DNA from 3 places in the Pseudomonas syringae pv. tagetis genome. Region 3 is predicted to be linked to each of the others. Evidence: riboswitches for the same ligand, from Rfam matches in the RefSeq annotation. Region 3 holds a riboswitch; each other region holds the start of a gene.
The links. A riboswitch is a leader RNA that binds a small molecule or an ion and turns the genes downstream of it on or off. The one in region 3 is predicted to bind cobalamin.
Positions count from the first base shown of each region.

Region 1: another riboswitch for cobalamin. It lies ahead of MME58_RS15855 (ABC transporter substrate-binding protein); the one in region 3 lies ahead of MME58_RS15370 (CbtB domain-containing protein).
Region 2: another riboswitch for cobalamin. It lies ahead of cobO (cob(I)yrinic acid a,c-diamide adenosyltransferase); the one in region 3 lies ahead of MME58_RS15370 (CbtB domain-containing protein).

Region 1 is NZ_CP092923.1:3,585,773-3,590,708, forward strand. It holds gene MME58_RS15845 (FadR/GntR family transcriptional regulator) at 1-513, opposite strand, end outside; gene MME58_RS15850 (FadR/GntR family transcriptional regulator) at 622-1,338, shown strand; cobalamin riboswitch at 1,357-1,555, shown strand; gene MME58_RS15855 (ABC transporter substrate-binding protein) at 1,686-2,699, shown strand; gene MME58_RS15860 (FecCD family ABC transporter permease) at 2,696-3,718, shown strand; gene MME58_RS15865 (ABC transporter ATP-binding protein) at 3,715-4,506, shown strand; gene MME58_RS15870 (peptidase U32 family protein) at 4,613-4,936, shown strand, end outside.
Region 2 is NZ_CP092923.1:4,254,750-4,259,685, reverse strand. It holds gene MME58_RS18935 (PQQ-dependent sugar dehydrogenase) at 1-821, opposite strand, end outside; cobalamin riboswitch at 941-1,155, shown strand; gene cobO (cob(I)yrinic acid a,c-diamide adenosyltransferase) at 1,247-1,858, shown strand; gene MME58_RS18925 (cobyrinic acid a,c-diamide synthase CobB) at 1,884-3,179, shown strand; gene bluB (5,6-dimethylbenzimidazole synthase) at 3,176-3,826, shown strand; gene cbiB (adenosylcobinamide-phosphate synthase CbiB) at 3,823-4,731, shown strand; gene cobD (threonine-phosphate decarboxylase CobD) at 4,724-4,936, shown strand, end outside.
Region 3 is NZ_CP092923.1:3,462,550-3,467,485, forward strand. It holds gene cobN (cobaltochelatase subunit CobN) at 1-1,482, opposite strand, end outside; gene cobW (cobalamin biosynthesis protein CobW) at 1,486-2,550, opposite strand; cobalamin riboswitch at 2,661-2,880, opposite strand; cobalamin riboswitch at 2,939-3,156, shown strand; gene MME58_RS15370 (CbtB domain-containing protein) at 3,253-3,435, shown strand; gene MME58_RS15375 (CbtA family protein) at 3,446-4,168, shown strand; gene MME58_RS15380 (cobalamin biosynthesis protein) at 4,146-4,595, shown strand; gene cobM (precorrin-4 C(11)-methyltransferase) at 4,628-4,936, shown strand, end outside.

The DNA.
Region 1 (4,936 bases), 120 kb from region 3:
CATGATATCGATCAGGTACGCATTGCCCGACGCCTTGGCGATCTTGAGGTGAAATTGAAAATCGGCATTGATGGTGGTCCCGGATTTTTGCGGCCCGTCGAGCAATGCATCGAACGCTCGCTTGAGCTCCAGCAACGCTTCGGGACTGCGTCGCTGCGCTGCCAGGCCTGCCGCCTCGACTTCAAGGCTCAAACGAAACTCCAGCAAGTTCAGCACATCGGACACTGTGGCAATGGTCGCAGGGCCTACTGAAAAACCTTCAGGCGGTGGCATGTCAAGAACAAAGGTGCCCACGCCATGCCGGGTCTCCACCAGCCCGGCGGCCTGCATTCGCGACAGCGCGTCGCGCACCACCGTGCGGCTGACACCCTCGGCTTCCATGATGTGGATCTCGGAAGGCAGTTTCTCGCCGCGCACCAGCACACCATCACGCATGCGCTGGGCGAATCGGTCGACCAGGGTTTCCGCCAGGCGTCGATGGTTCTTTTGCGAGGAAAGTGCGTTGTCCGACATTGCAGCCTCAGTTCTGTCCGATACGCGAGTATAGGCTGCGATCCCCCCACAAAACACGCCCTCAGTGCGGTTATACTCAGCCACCCGACATGGACCCGCTCACCCGCCATGGAACAACCTTCCACATCAAAAGGCCGTCGCTCCAGCCTGACCCAGCAACTGGTCGCCGAGTTTTCACGCAGGATTCGCGAAGGCGAGATTCAGAGCGGTGAAAAACTCCCCACCGAACAGGTGATCATCCGCGAAACAGGGGTCAGCCGCACCGTGGTTCGGGAGGCGATGTCACGCCTGCAAGCCGAAGGGCTGGTCGAAACCCGTCATGGTATCGGCACCTTCGTGGTCGACGCATCGCAGCCAAGGGATTTCCAGCAGACTGAACCGCCAGTCGCAGCGCCCGGCGATGCGGTATCGATCATCGAGCTGCGCCTGAGCATTGAGCCGGAATCAGCCGCGCTCGCTGCACAACGCCGTACACCGGAGCAGCTCGATGCCATCCGCCAGGCCCTCGATGAACTGAATCGCTGCGCACGCCTGGGGCATGACACTCTGCAGGCCGACTTCGAGTTCCACCGACAGATATCGCTGTGCACCGCCAACAGCTTCTTTACCGATGTCATGAGCCAGCTCGGCAGCAGCATCCTGCCTCGTACTCGCAGCGGATTTGGCAATATCGTGTCGTTGCACGCAGAGGATGACCCCGGCATTCAGCAGCGCGAGCAGGAAACCATTCTGGACGCCATTGTCCATCAGGACCGCGACGCCGCCCGAGCCGCGATGCGCCTGCATCTGATCAACAGTCTGCTGCGCCTGCGCGCAAAGGATTAGCCACTAAAACGCTTATCGTTTACCATGCCGCCCGTCGGTTTCCGAGAGGAACTAACAGGGAATTCGCACGCTTTGTCGTCACAAAGCCAAAACGAAACTGCCCCCGCAACTGTAGGCATCGAGCCTGCTCCATAACTGCCACTGGACACGCTCCGGGAAGGCCGGAGCCTGGCGATGACATGCCAGTCAGGAGACCTGCCGACCCGATTCAACCAACTAACCGGCGGGGTGTCCGGGAAGGACATCCGCACGCGTCGGCATTTACTGTCGTGCCCGGTTATCTGCCGGGGATGTGTTTCCTGATGTGCATTGCGCCTTGGCACCTGCCCCAACGGAGACCGTCTTCCATGCCGCTGCCCCGCCTTGCCGCACTCGTCGCCTGCCTGACGCTGCCCACCCTGACGCTCGCGGCCCCCACTCGGTATCCGCTGACCCTCGAAAACTGTGGTTCGACCCTGACATTCGCACACGCGCCGGCCAGGACGGTAACGATTGGCCAGGCCGGCACTGAAATGCTCTACGAACTGGGCCTGGGTGACCGCCTGGTCGGCACTTCGCTGTGGTTCAACAACGTATTGCCACGCTTCAAGGCGCAGAACGACAAGGTAGAGCGTCTGGCCGACAACGACCCCAGCTTTGAAGCGGTGATTGGCAAACGGCCTGAACTGGTGACCGTGCAACTGGAATGGATGGTCGGCAAACAGGGCGTGGTCGGCACCCGCGAACAGTTCCATGACCTGAAAATACCCACTTACATTTTGCCGTCCGATTGTGAAGGCAAAGACAATCTGGTCGGTGCCGATGGCACACGCCTCGAGCCGTTCCGTATCGAGACCATCTACAGAAGCATCGAGCAACTGGCGCAGATTTTCGACGTACAGGATCGCGGTGATGCGCTGGTTGCCGACCTCAAGACACGCCTGAACGCAGCCATCGCCAACGTCAGACAGAACAAGGCGAACGACGTCTCGGCGCTGTTCTGGTTTTCCAGTTCGGACCTTGCCAGCGATCCTTTCGTGGCAGGCCGCAAAGGCATCCCGGATTTCATGCTCAACAGCCTGGGCATGCGCAATATCGTCCAGTCCGACGAGGAATGGCCGACCGTGGGCTGGGAAACCATTGCCAAGGCCAACCCAAGCATTCTGGTGATTGCGCGCATGGACCGCCGCCGCTTCCCGGCCGACGACTACCTGAAGAAAATCGAATTTCTCAAGAGCGATCCGGTGACGCGCAACATGGACGCAGTCAAGCATGAGCGGATCGTGATCATCGACGCCGAGGGCATGCAGGCCGGTCTGCGCCTGTTCACCGGGTTCGAGGAACTGGCTGACGCCGCCAACCGTTTCAACGCGGCACAATGAGATTACCAGTAGCGTTGGGCCATGTGCTCTGGGTCTCGGCAGTGCTGGTACTGGCGATCATGATCGGTGCGGCGATTGGCGAAACCTCGATCAGCCTGCCGGTGGTTTTTCAGGTGCTGGCCAACAAACTCTGGGCAGCCAGCTACGTGCTCGACCCTATCGATGAGGGCATTGTCTGGAACTACCGGCTGACCCGCGCCATTGTCGCGGCAGCCTGCGGGGCCGGGCTGGCGATCTGCGGCGTGGTGCTGCAATCCTTGTTGCGCAATCCGCTGGCAGACCCGTATCTGTTGGGGATTTCCGCAGGGGCGTCGACCGGTGCGGTACTGGTTGCCATTCTGGGCTTTGGTGCAGGCGCGATTTCGATGTCGGCAGGTGCCTTTGCCGGGGCCGTTGCCGCGTTTTCGCTGGTCGCCCTGCTGGCACATTCGTCACGCGGCACCACGGCAGCCGGGCAGATCATTCTGGCCGGGATTGCCGGTTCGCAACTGTTCAATGCCCTGACATCGTTTCTGATCACCAAATCCGCAAGCTCGGAGCAGGCACGCGGCATCATGTTCTGGTTGCTGGGCAACCTCAGCGGAGTGCGCTGGCACTCTGTCTGGCTGGCGGTGCCGACGGTGCTGGTCGGGCTGCTGGTGTGCCTGTGGTACAGACGAGCGCTGGACGCTTTCACATTCGGCAGCGACTCGGCAGCGTCGCTGGGGATTGCGGTGCGGCGCGTGCAGATCATACTGATCGCCACCGCCGCGCTGGTCACGGCGGTGATGGTATCGATTGTCGGTTCCATCGGCTTCGTCGGGCTGGTGATCCCGCACGCCGTACGTATGCTGGTCGGTGTCCGGCATGCACGGCTGGTACCGCTGAGCGCATTGAGCGGCGCATTGTTTCTGATCGCTGCCGACATCCTCTCGCGCACGCTGATCAAGGGGCAGGCGCTGCCGATTGGCGTCATTACCGCCCTGATCGGCGCACCGGTCTTCGCTTTGATACTTATCCGGGGCAATAGCACTCGATGAACGCGTTTCCTCAGCAGGTCAACGCAGCGGTGCTCGGTTGCTCGGGTCTGGGTTATTCGGTACGCGGTACTGCGCTGCTGCGCGAGGTCGACCTGAGCATTGCAGCGGGCGAAACGCTGGCCGTGGTCGGCCCTAACGGGTCGGGCAAATCCACCCTGCTGAAACTGTTGGCCGGTATTCAGAAGCCGGTCAGCGGCAGCGTCAGGCTGGGCGGGCAGCCACTCGAGTCAATGAGCCGCAGAGACGTGGCCCGCCTGCTGGCAGTGGTCGAACAACAGGCAGAAACCAGCGACGCCGTGACTGTACGGGATGCCGTCGAACTGGGTCGCACGCCCTGGCTGTCGGCACTCGAGCCGTGGAGCACGAACGATGACGCCATCGTTAGCCAGGCCTTGCAGGATGTGGACATGCTGCACCTGCAAAAACGCGCCTGGCACACCCTGTCAGGAGGTGAGCGGCAGCGTGTGCATATTGCCAGGGCACTAGCGCAAAGGCCGAAGATCCTTCTGCTGGACGAACCGACCAATCACCTGGACATCCAGCATCAACTGACCATCCTCGGTCTGGTCAGGGCCTTGCCGGTTACCACCGTGATTGCCCTGCACGACCTGAATCAGGCGCTGGATTGCGACCGCGTGGCGGTCATGGAAAAAGGCCGCCTGGTCGCGCTGGGTGCACCGGTCGAGGTGCTGACCCCGGAACGCCTGTTGAGCACCTTCGGCGTCGTGGCGCACTGGTTGACCGACCCCTTCGACGGCGCAAAAATCCTGCGTTTGCGCTCACGCTGACGGAGCGCCGGCGGTCAGCCGGTCACTTGCCTGAATCTTCAACAGGTGCGCCGGGCGTTCTGTGGCACTACAATGCGCGCTTTGCCCGATGCCGGATCCCGTTGCCATGTCGTTACCCAAGCACCACCTGGAATTGCTCAGCCCTGCGCGGGATGTGACCATCGCCCGCGAGGCCATTCTGCATGGCGCCGACGCCGTCTATATCGGCGGCCCGAGCTTCGGTGCACGACACAACGCCTGCAACGAGGTCAGCGATATTGCCGAACTGGTCAAATTCGCTCATCGCTATCACACGCGGATCTTCACCACGATCAACACCATCCTGCATGACGATGAACTGGAACCAGCCCGCAAGCTGATTCACCAGCTCTATGACGCAGGCGTGGACGCGTTGATCGTGCAAGACCTCGGAGTCATGGAACTGGACATT
Region 2 (4,936 bases), 790 kb from region 3:
TTGCCGGTTTTGGGCTCCCAGTCCATGCCGTTGGGATTGCGCAGTCCGGAGGCGAAGATACGGTGGTTGCCGGTGGCGGCGTCCACTTCCCAGATCGCCGCGCGACCTTCTTCCTTGTCCATGCCGTTCTCAGCCACGTTGCTGTTCGAGCCCACGGTGACGTACAGCTTGCTGCCGTCCTTGCTGGCGATGACGTTCTTGGTCCAGTGATGATTGAGCGTGCCGCCCGGCAGGTCGACCACTTTGGTCGGCTGCGCGCTGATCGAGGTCTGGCCTGTTTCGTACGGGAAGCTGATCAGGCGATCGGTGTCGGCCACATAGAGCTTGTTGCCCACCAGCGTCATGCCGAACGGCGAATTGAGGTTTTGCAGGAAAACGGTACGGGTTTCTGCAACGCCGTCCTTGTCCAGATCGCGCAGCAAGGTAATCCGGTTGGCGCTTGGCACGCCGGCACCGGCTCGGCCCATGACCTTTTCCATCACCCAGCCGCGAATCCCCTTGGAGTCATCCGGTTTGGCCGGGGAATTGGTTTCTGCCACCAGCACATCACCATTGGGCAGTACATAGAGCCAGCGTGGGTGGTCCAGATTTTCAGCGAACGCGGCCACCTGTGTGCCCGGCGCGGCGACCGGCCGGGCACCTTTTTCCCAGCCTATGGCGGGGGCAATGTTGACGGTCGGGATCAGCGTCTTGTTGGGCTCCGGCAACTTGGGCGAGGGGCCTGTTCCATCCGAGACTTGCAGGGTCGAAGACTCGCCGCAGGCAGCGAGGCCGCCGGCAACCAGAAGCAACACTGCGTAGTGGGGTCTGAGTTTGAACATGGTGAATCTCCATAAACAAGGGCGTGGTCCAGTAATTGATAGAGGCACTGCCAACCATCTAGGTTCAATCACGTTCCAGAGCGACGGTGTCGATTGACGCTCCCAGCCCAACCCTCTACCCTTCGCGGTTTGTTTCAGGTGCTCTGCAATCCTTGATTGGCAGGGTGAAACAGGGAAGCCGGTGTGGATCCCCAGATCCGATCCCGGCGCTGCCCCCGCAACGGTAAATGAGCCAAGGCTGTGCCTGACGCCACTGTGTTTCGACATGGGAAGGCGCGCAGCCGGGGGTGACCCGCTCATGAGCCCGGAGACCGGCCTGAACCACTCAATGGCATCACGGAGGGTGATGTTCTGTGCAGGGCGTTGCCGTGCTGTTCAGTGCTGTCCTTCCGTCTGTTGTCGCCTGCCCCGAGCGGAGAACCCAGATGAACGAATCCCCCGAACGCGACGAACGCCATCTGGCGCGCATGCAGCGCAAGAAAGCCGTGATGGATGAGCGTATTGCCAGCTCGCCCAACGAGTGCGGCCTGCTGCTGGTATTGACCGGCAACGGCAAAGGCAAGAGCAGCTCGGCATTCGGCATGCTCGCCCGGGCCATGGGCCATGATATGCAGTGCGGCGTGGTGCAGTTCATCAAAGGTCGCAACAGCACGGGCGAAGAGCTGTTCTTCCGGCGTTTCCCCGAGCAGGTGCGCTATCACGTGATGGGCGAGGGCTTCACCTGGGAAACCCAGGATCGCCAGCGTGACATCGCCGCCGCCGAAGCCGCCTGGGCGGTGTCTCGGGAGATGCTCCGCGATCCGCGTATCGGCCTGGTGGTGCTCGATGAACTGAACATCGCCCTCAAGCATGGCTACCTCGACCTTGAACAGGTGTTGAGCGATCTGCAGGCTCGCCCGCCGATGCAGCATGTGCTGGTTACTGGCCGCGGTGCCAAGCCCGAATTGATTGACCTGGCTGATACGGTTTCCGACATCGGCGTGGTCAAGCATGCGTTCCAGGCCGGCATCCGGGCGCAGAAAGGTATCGAGCTGTGAGCCATTCCTTATTGAGAACCGCGTTATGAGAGCTCCGCGTGATTGCCCTGCAGTTTTGATCGCCGCGCCAGCGTCCGGACAAGGCAAGACCACCGTCACGGCTGCGCTGGCACGTTTGCATCGCAACCAGGGGCGCAAGGTCAGAGTATTCAAGTGCGGCCCTGACTTTCTCGACCCGATGATTCTCGAGCGGGCCAGCGGTTCGCCTGTCTACCAGCTGGACATGTGGATGGTGGGTGCCGACGAAAGCCGTCGCCTGTTGTGGGAGGCTGCGGATGAAGCAGACCTGATCCTGATCGAAGGCGTTATGGGGCTGTTCGACGGCACACCGTCCAGCGCCGACCTGGCCCGTCATTTCGGCGTGCCGGTCCTCGGGGTGATCGACGGCACGGCCATGGCGCAGACGTTTGGTGCGCTGGCGCTGGGCCTGGCGCGTTATCAGCCGGACCTGCCGTTTGCCGGCGTGCTGGCCAACCGCGTCGGCACGGTACGCCATGCGCAGTTACTGGAGAACAGCCTGACCGAAGGCCTGCGCTGGTACGGCGCACTGTCCCGGGAGGTCGGTTTCGAATTGCCCAGTCGCCATCTGGGGCTGGTTCAGGCCAGTGAACTCAACGATCTGGACGTGCGTCTGGACATGGCCGCCGCGGCGCTGGCCAGCACCTGCGAAGTGGCCTTGCCGCCCGCCGTGACCTTTACTGCGCCCGATCCGGTTCAGGTCGAGCCGCTGCTCGCCGGTGTGCGTATTGCTATCGCCCGCGACGAAGCCTTTGCCTTTATGTATGGCGCAAGCCTGGACCTGCTGCGAAACATGGGCGCGGAACTGAGTTTCTTTTCGCCGATCCATGATCGCGAGCTGCCGGAGGCCGACAGCCTCTACCTGCCCGGCGGCTACCCGGAACTGCACCACGTCGCGCTGGCGGAAAACCTGGCCATGCAGGCATCAATCAGGGCGCACCATATCGCCGGCAAGCCGATTCTGGCCGAGTGCGGTGGCATGCTCTATCTGCTCGAAGCCTTGACCGACGTGGAGGGTGTTCGCGCCGAACTGGTCGGCTTGCTGTCCGGTGAAGCGGTCATGCAGAAGCGTCTGGCGGCGCTGGCCTTGCAAGCGGTCGAGCTGCCCGAGGGCACGTTGCACGGCCACACCTATCATCATTCATTGACCAGCACCGAGTTGCAGCCGATTGCCCGAGGCGTCAGCCCCAATGGCGGACGCGGAGCAGAGGCGGTCTACCGTCTCGGTCGCCTGACGGCGTCATACGTGCACTTCTATTTTCCTTCCTGCCCCCAGGCGATTGCAGCGCTGTTCAAACCATGACCGAGCAAGCGTTCAGCCCGCAAGAGCGGGCTGCGGTGTACCGCGCTATCGCCGAACGCCGCGACATGCGTCACTTCATTGGTGGCACCGTGGCCCCCGAGTTGCTGGCGCGGGTGCTGGAAGCCGCCCATCAGGCACCCAGCGTCGGGCTGATGCAGCCGTGGCGCTTCATTCGCATCAGCGACCCGTTGTTGCGCGGCAAGATGCAGGCGCAAGTGGAAGAGGAGCGCATTCGCACCGCCGAGGCATTGGGCGAGCGCTCCGACGAGTTCATGAAGCTCAAGGTCGAAGGGATCAATGACTGCGCAGAGGTGCTGGTCGCTGCGCTGATGGAGGGGCGTGAGCAGCACATTTTCGGCCGTCGCACCTTGCCGGAAATGGATCTGGCCTCGCTGTCCTGCGCCATCCAGAACCTCTGGCTGGCGTCCCGTGCAGAAGGTCTGGGTATGGGCTGGGTGTCGCTGTTCGATCCCGAGACGCTGGCCGAATTGCTGGGTATGCCCGACGGCGCCAAGCCGCTGGCAATCATCTGCCTGGGGCCGGTCAAAGAATTTTATCCGACGCCGATGCTGGTAATGGAAGGCTGGGCGCAAGCGCGTCCGCTGCATGAGCTGCTGTATGAGAATCAATGGGGAGTGAGTCAATGAGTGTGGCGCTGTTGAGCGTTGCCGGTGTCGCGCTGGATGCGTTACTCGGTGAGCCGAAACGATGGCATCCGCTGGTGGCATTCGGGGGCCTTGCCAATCGGGTCGAGCAGCGTTTCAACAGCGGTGGCCGCGGCTGGCGCAGTCATGGCGTTACCGCGTGGGTTATCACCGTAGTGCCGTTCACGCTGCTGGCGACGCTGCTGAGCTGGTTGCCCGGTATCGGCTGGTTGTTCGAGATACTGGCGCTGTATGGCGCGCTGGGTATGCGCAGCCTGGGCGAGCACGTTCAACCCGTGGCGCAAGCGCTGCGCAGTGACGATCTGGTCGAGGCGCGTCAGCGGGTCGGTTATCTGGTCAGTCGTCAGACCAGCGAGCTGGATGCCACTGAAGTGGCCCGCGCAGCCACCGAATCAGTGCTGGAGAACGGCAGTGATGCGGTATTCGCGGCGCTGTTCTGGTTTGTTGTCGCCGGTGCGCCGGGCGTTGTGCTGTACCGGCTGAGCAATACGCTGGACGCCATGTGGGGATACCGCAACGAGCGCTTTGAGCGTTTCGGCTGGGCTGCGGCAAAGATCGACGATGTGCTCAACTACGTGCCTGCGCGGCTTGTGGCATTGACCTACGCGCTACTGGGCAAGACCCGCCTGGCGCTGCGCTGCTGGCGCACTCAGGGACCGACCTGGGACAGCCCCAACGCCGGTCCGGTCATGGCGGCCGGCGCGGGCGCGCTGGGCGTCGAACTGGGCGGGGCGGCGATCTATCATGGTGAGCTGCATCAGCGTCCGCCATTGGGTGAGGGTGCGCCTGCCGATGCCGACTCGATTGATCGTGGCTGGCAACTGGTGCAGCGCGGCGTCTGGTTGTGGTTGCTGGTCATCTGCCTGGCAGCTGAATTTTATGCTTGAGCACGGCGGCCGGCTGCGCGCGGCGGCGCAGCATTACGGGATTGATCTGGCCGAATGGCTGGACCTGTCCACCGGCATCGCGCCTTGGGCGTGGTCCATCCCGGAGATCCCGGCGCGCGCCTGGGCGCGCCTGCCCGAGACTGATGATGGCCTTGAAGCGGCGGCCTGCGCCTATTACGGGGTGTCGCGCTTGTTGCCGGTGTCT
Region 3 (4,936 bases):
GGCAATCATCATCCTGCCACTGCGAAACATCGGGTCGGCATCCGGCGTTCCCCAGCGGGCATTTACCGCATCCCGATTCTCCTGCGGCAGCTCGTTGAACGCCGCCAGGTATTCCTCCAGCGCCATGCTTTGCTGACACGGACGCTGGTCGATGCTGTCCAGGTCATTGGTCACGCCGCCCAGCAATTGGCGGATCAGTTCGGTGCCGCTGTCCGGCAGCTCTGCCAGCGGATAGCCCTCGGCCTGCATGGCACTCAGGATGTTCAGCGCGGCCGCAGGCGTATCGAGCCCCACACCGTTGCCGATCCGTCCATCGCGAGTCGGGTAATTGGCCAGGATCAGTGCCACGCGCTTGCTGGCATTGGGCAGTCGCGCCAGCTCGATCCAGCGCCGCGCCAGTTGCGCGACAAAGTCCATCCTGTCCGGTTGAGCGCGGTAGCAGACCACGTCCGACTGGCTGCGCTCACTGCGCCAGGCCAGGTCCTTGAAACTGATCGGCCGACTGATGATCCGCCCGTCAAGCTCGGGCAAGGCAATGTGCATCGCCAGATCGCGGGCACCAAGGCCCTGTTCGCTGGCTTGCCAGGCAGGCTCGTTGTCCTGCGCGCAAATGGCCTGGATCACCGGCACATTGCGTCGAAACGGACGCAGATGCGGCGCTTCCGGACTCGACTGGGCAAAGCCGGTCGTGTTGAGAATCAGCTCGGTGCCGGCCTCGTCCAGCCAGTCCTCCACCTGGGTGAAGCAACCGGGTTCCTTGAGGCTGGCCACGGCAATGGGCAACGGGTTGATGCCGTGCGCCTGCAAGCGGACGCAGAACTCGTCGATAAAACCGGTGTTGGCCGCCTGCAGGTGCGAGCGATAAAACAGCAGCGCCACCACCGGCTGCTCGGCAATCCACTCTGCCTGCCAGTCGGCAAGCTGTGCACTTGCCCGTCGGGGGTGGTAGATAGCCGTGCGCGGCAACGGTGCGGGCTCGACCCAGGAATAATCGCGGTCCAGCCAGCGACTGGCCATGCAGTTGTACAGTTGCAGCGCATTCTGCAAACCGCCCTGACGCAAAAACTGCCAGAGCCGGTCGCGCTCTACGGCAGGTACGGTGCTCAGGTCGCTCAATTCGGGATCAGGGCGGTCATCACCCGGCACCAGGATCACCTGAACACCGCATGCCGCCAGTTCCATCAGCCGCTCGACGCCGTAACGCCAGTATCCGATACCGCCATGCAGGGAAATCAGAATGACTCTGGCATGACGCAACACTTCATCGACGTACAGGTCGACCGAGGCGTGATTCTGGACCTGCATCGGATTGGCCAGACGCAGGCTGGGGTAGTCTTTGGGGAGCTGCCGGGCAGCTTCGGCAAGCAGCGCCAGGCTGGAATCGCCGCTGCAGAGAATCACCAGCTCGGCCGGGGTCTGGCCCAGATCGGCAATGCTGTCGTCGGGTACGAAACCGCCGGGCTGGGTTCTCAGTAAATGCATGGGTCAGCCGACAATCGCAGCGTTGAGCTGCGCCTGCAGGGCCGCGGCGTCCAGTTCCTGGCCAATCAGCACCAGATGCGTGGCGCGTTCTTCGTCGGCACGCCAGGCGCGGTCGAAATGCTTGTCGAAACGCGTACCAACGCCCTGAATCAGCAGGCGCATCGGCTTGCCGGGAATGGCCGCGAAGCCTTTCACCCGCAGAATGCCATGCTGCACGACCAGTTGATTCAGCGCACCAAGCAGGACTTTTTCATCCGCATGCGGCAGCTTCAGGGAAATTGAATCGAACGCGTCGTGATCGTGGTCATCATGATCGTCATCGTTGTGGTGATCATGGTGGGTTTTGCGACCGTCGATGTGCAGCTCGGACTCGGCACCGACACCCAGCAGCACGCTGATCGGCAGACGGCCGCTGCTGGCTTCGATCACCTTGACAGCGGGCGGCAGTTCTTCGGCAACTTCGGCACGCACCGCAGCCAGCCCTTCGGCATCGATCATGTCGGCTTTGTTGAGGATGACCAGATCGGCGCTGGCCAACTGATCGGCGAACAACTCGTGCAGAGGCGACTCGTGATCCAGATTCGGGTCGAGCTTACGTTGCGCATCGACCTGATCCGGGAATGCAGCAAACGTACCGGCCAGTACCGCCGGGCTGTCGACCACAGTGATCACCGCATCAACCGTGCAGGCGTTGCGAATTTCCGGCCACTGGAAGGCTTGAACCAACGGCTTGGGCAATGCCAGCCCAGAGGTTTCGATGAGGATGTGGTCCAGGTCACCACGCCGGGCAACCAGTTCGCGCATGACCGGAAAGAACTCTTCCTGAACCGTGCAGCACAGGCAGCCGTTGGCCAGCTCGTAAACCCGGCCGTTGGCTTCTTCTTCGGTGCAACCGATGGTGCACTGCTTAAGGATCTCGCCGTCGATGCCCAATTCGCCGAACTCATTGACGATGACCGCAATGCGCCGCCCCTCGGCGTTGTCGAGCATATGCCGCAGCAGGGTAGTCTTGCCCGAGCCGAGAAAGCCGGTGACGATGGTGACGGGAAGCTTGGCCAGTGTTTTCATCAGATGCCCTTTGGCAGTGCGGCGGGCAAACAGGACGAGAACCGCATGCCTGGCACACGGATCGGATCGCCACCGGATCACCCCGCCCGGTTGTAGTGAGAATTCGCAGACCCTGGGTCCGGTTCGAGGCAGGTCTCCTGGCTCACGGCGGCGTGCAGATCATTAAAGACCTGTCGACACGCATTCATTGCGCCTTCCCGCCGCAGCAGTGGCTGTGCAATGAACCTGACCGTTTACAGTTGCGGGGGCAGCTGCGGCGTATACCGCATTCCCGTCTTAGCTCCATTTGTAACGCATTACGCAGGGAGAACCTCGAACCGGCAAGGCTACGCAGTGACCGCAGACAGGTCAATCGTTCAGATTGACGATCCCCCGCCGCGCATGCTCTCCTGTACGCCTTGTTTCGGGTGCCCCTCACGGGGTGAAACGGGAAACCGGTGCGCTCGCCCTATTGCCGAGCAAGTCCGGTGCTGCCCCCGCAACGGTAAGCGAGAGAAGGTCTGATCCACTGTGCCGCGGCATGGGAAGGTGACCTTGCAGGGCTTGAACATACTGACGTTCAGTCCCCTCGCGAGCCCGGAGACCGGCCCGACATTGTTGCAATGACAAACCCGCGGTGGGCGGGCGCAGTTGAAACCTTCGGCATCTGTCGGCAGGTTCCTTTGCGCGTGGCCCACTTGCCAATCACCAAGAGGGATCGCCATGTCGACCATCAGCAGCCACCCCGCCACGACCAGTTCCACGCGCACTCAACGCCTGACAGCCGCCATCAGCGCCACATTGCTGGGTGCCTGCCTGGTCTACTTCGCCGGATTTTCGCACATCGCTGCCGTGCACAATGCGGCACATGACACCCGTCACAGCGCTGCCTTTCCTTGCCATTAAGGGTTACACAATGTTCAAGCGAATCGCACAAACTGCCGGGTTCACAGGCCTGCTTGCGGCCCTGTTGCTGACTCTGCTGCAAAGCCTGTGGGTGGTGCCGCTGATCCAGCAGGCCGAAACTTACGAAAACGCGTTTGCCGAACAGGTGCATGAGCATGCCGAAGGCGCGACCGCCGAGCACAGTCACGCGCATGAAGAAGCGGCCTGGGAACCTGAAAACGGCTGGCAACGTGTGCTTTCCACTACGGGCGGCAATCTGGTGGTCGCGGTGGGCTTTGCCCTGATGCTCGCCGGGCTGTACACCTTGCGCGCGCCGCGTCGCACCGTGCAAGGCGTATGGTGGGGGCTGGCCGGTTTCGCTGTATTTGTGCTGGCACCCACCCTCGGCCTGCCACCTGAGTTACCAGGCACAGCCGCCGCCGAGCTGAGCCAGCGCCAGCTGTGGTGGATCGGCACCGCTGCGTCCACTGCCACCGGGCTGGCCTTGCTGGTATTCGGTCAGAACTGGCTGCTGAAAGCGCTGGGTGTGGCGATTCTGGTGGTGCCTCATGTTATCGGCGCGCCACAGCCGCTGGCCCATGAAAGCCTGGCCCCCGAGGCTCTGGAGTCGCAGTTCATGCTTGCCTCGTTACTTACCAACGCGCTGTTCTGGGTCGCGATGGGGCTGATCAGTGCCTGGTTGTTCCGCAGAAACGATGATCACAGCAACAATGCCGACCTGCACCAGGCCTGATTCACTGCGGATTGACCCCGGCGCAGCCCTGGTCGCCGGGTTGGGCTGTCGACGCGGTTGTTCGGCAGCAGCATTGCGCGAGCTGATCGAGCACAGTCTTCGAGCCATTGACCTGAACATTGCCAGCGTCACCGCGCTGGCATCTATCGATCTGAAAGGCAATGAACCAGGCCTGCATGAATTGGCCAGGCAACTGGGCGTACCGCTGGTGTTTTTCAACGCCACGCAACTGGTGGCGTGGGAACTGCATCTCACCCATCGGTCTGCGCAGGTCTTTCGGACGACGGGCTGTCATGGTGTGGCCGAGGGTTCGGCACTGGCGCTGGCTGCGCAGTCGGGAGACGGCACCGCCACGTTGCTGATCGAGCGGCAGAAAAGCACTCACGCAACATTTGCCTTGGCAATCAGCCCTGCCCACGGCGGATAATCGTTCCGCGTTCATTTACCCCGGAGAACACATTGACTGTCTACTTCATCGGCGCAGGCCCTGGCGATCCCGAGCTGATCACCGTCAAGGGGCAACGCCTGATTCGTACCTGCCCGATCATTATCTACGCAGGCTCGCTCGTGCCGCTGGCCGTGCTGGAGGGCAATCAGGCCGTGCAGGTGGCCAACAGTGCAGAAATGCATCTTGAACAGATCATTGAGCTGATCAAGGCTGCGCATGCGCAGGGCCAGGACGTTGCTCGCGTGCACTCCGGCGACCCGAGCCTGTATGGCGCCATCGGCGAACAAATCCGCCATCTGCGCGAACTGGACATTCCATTC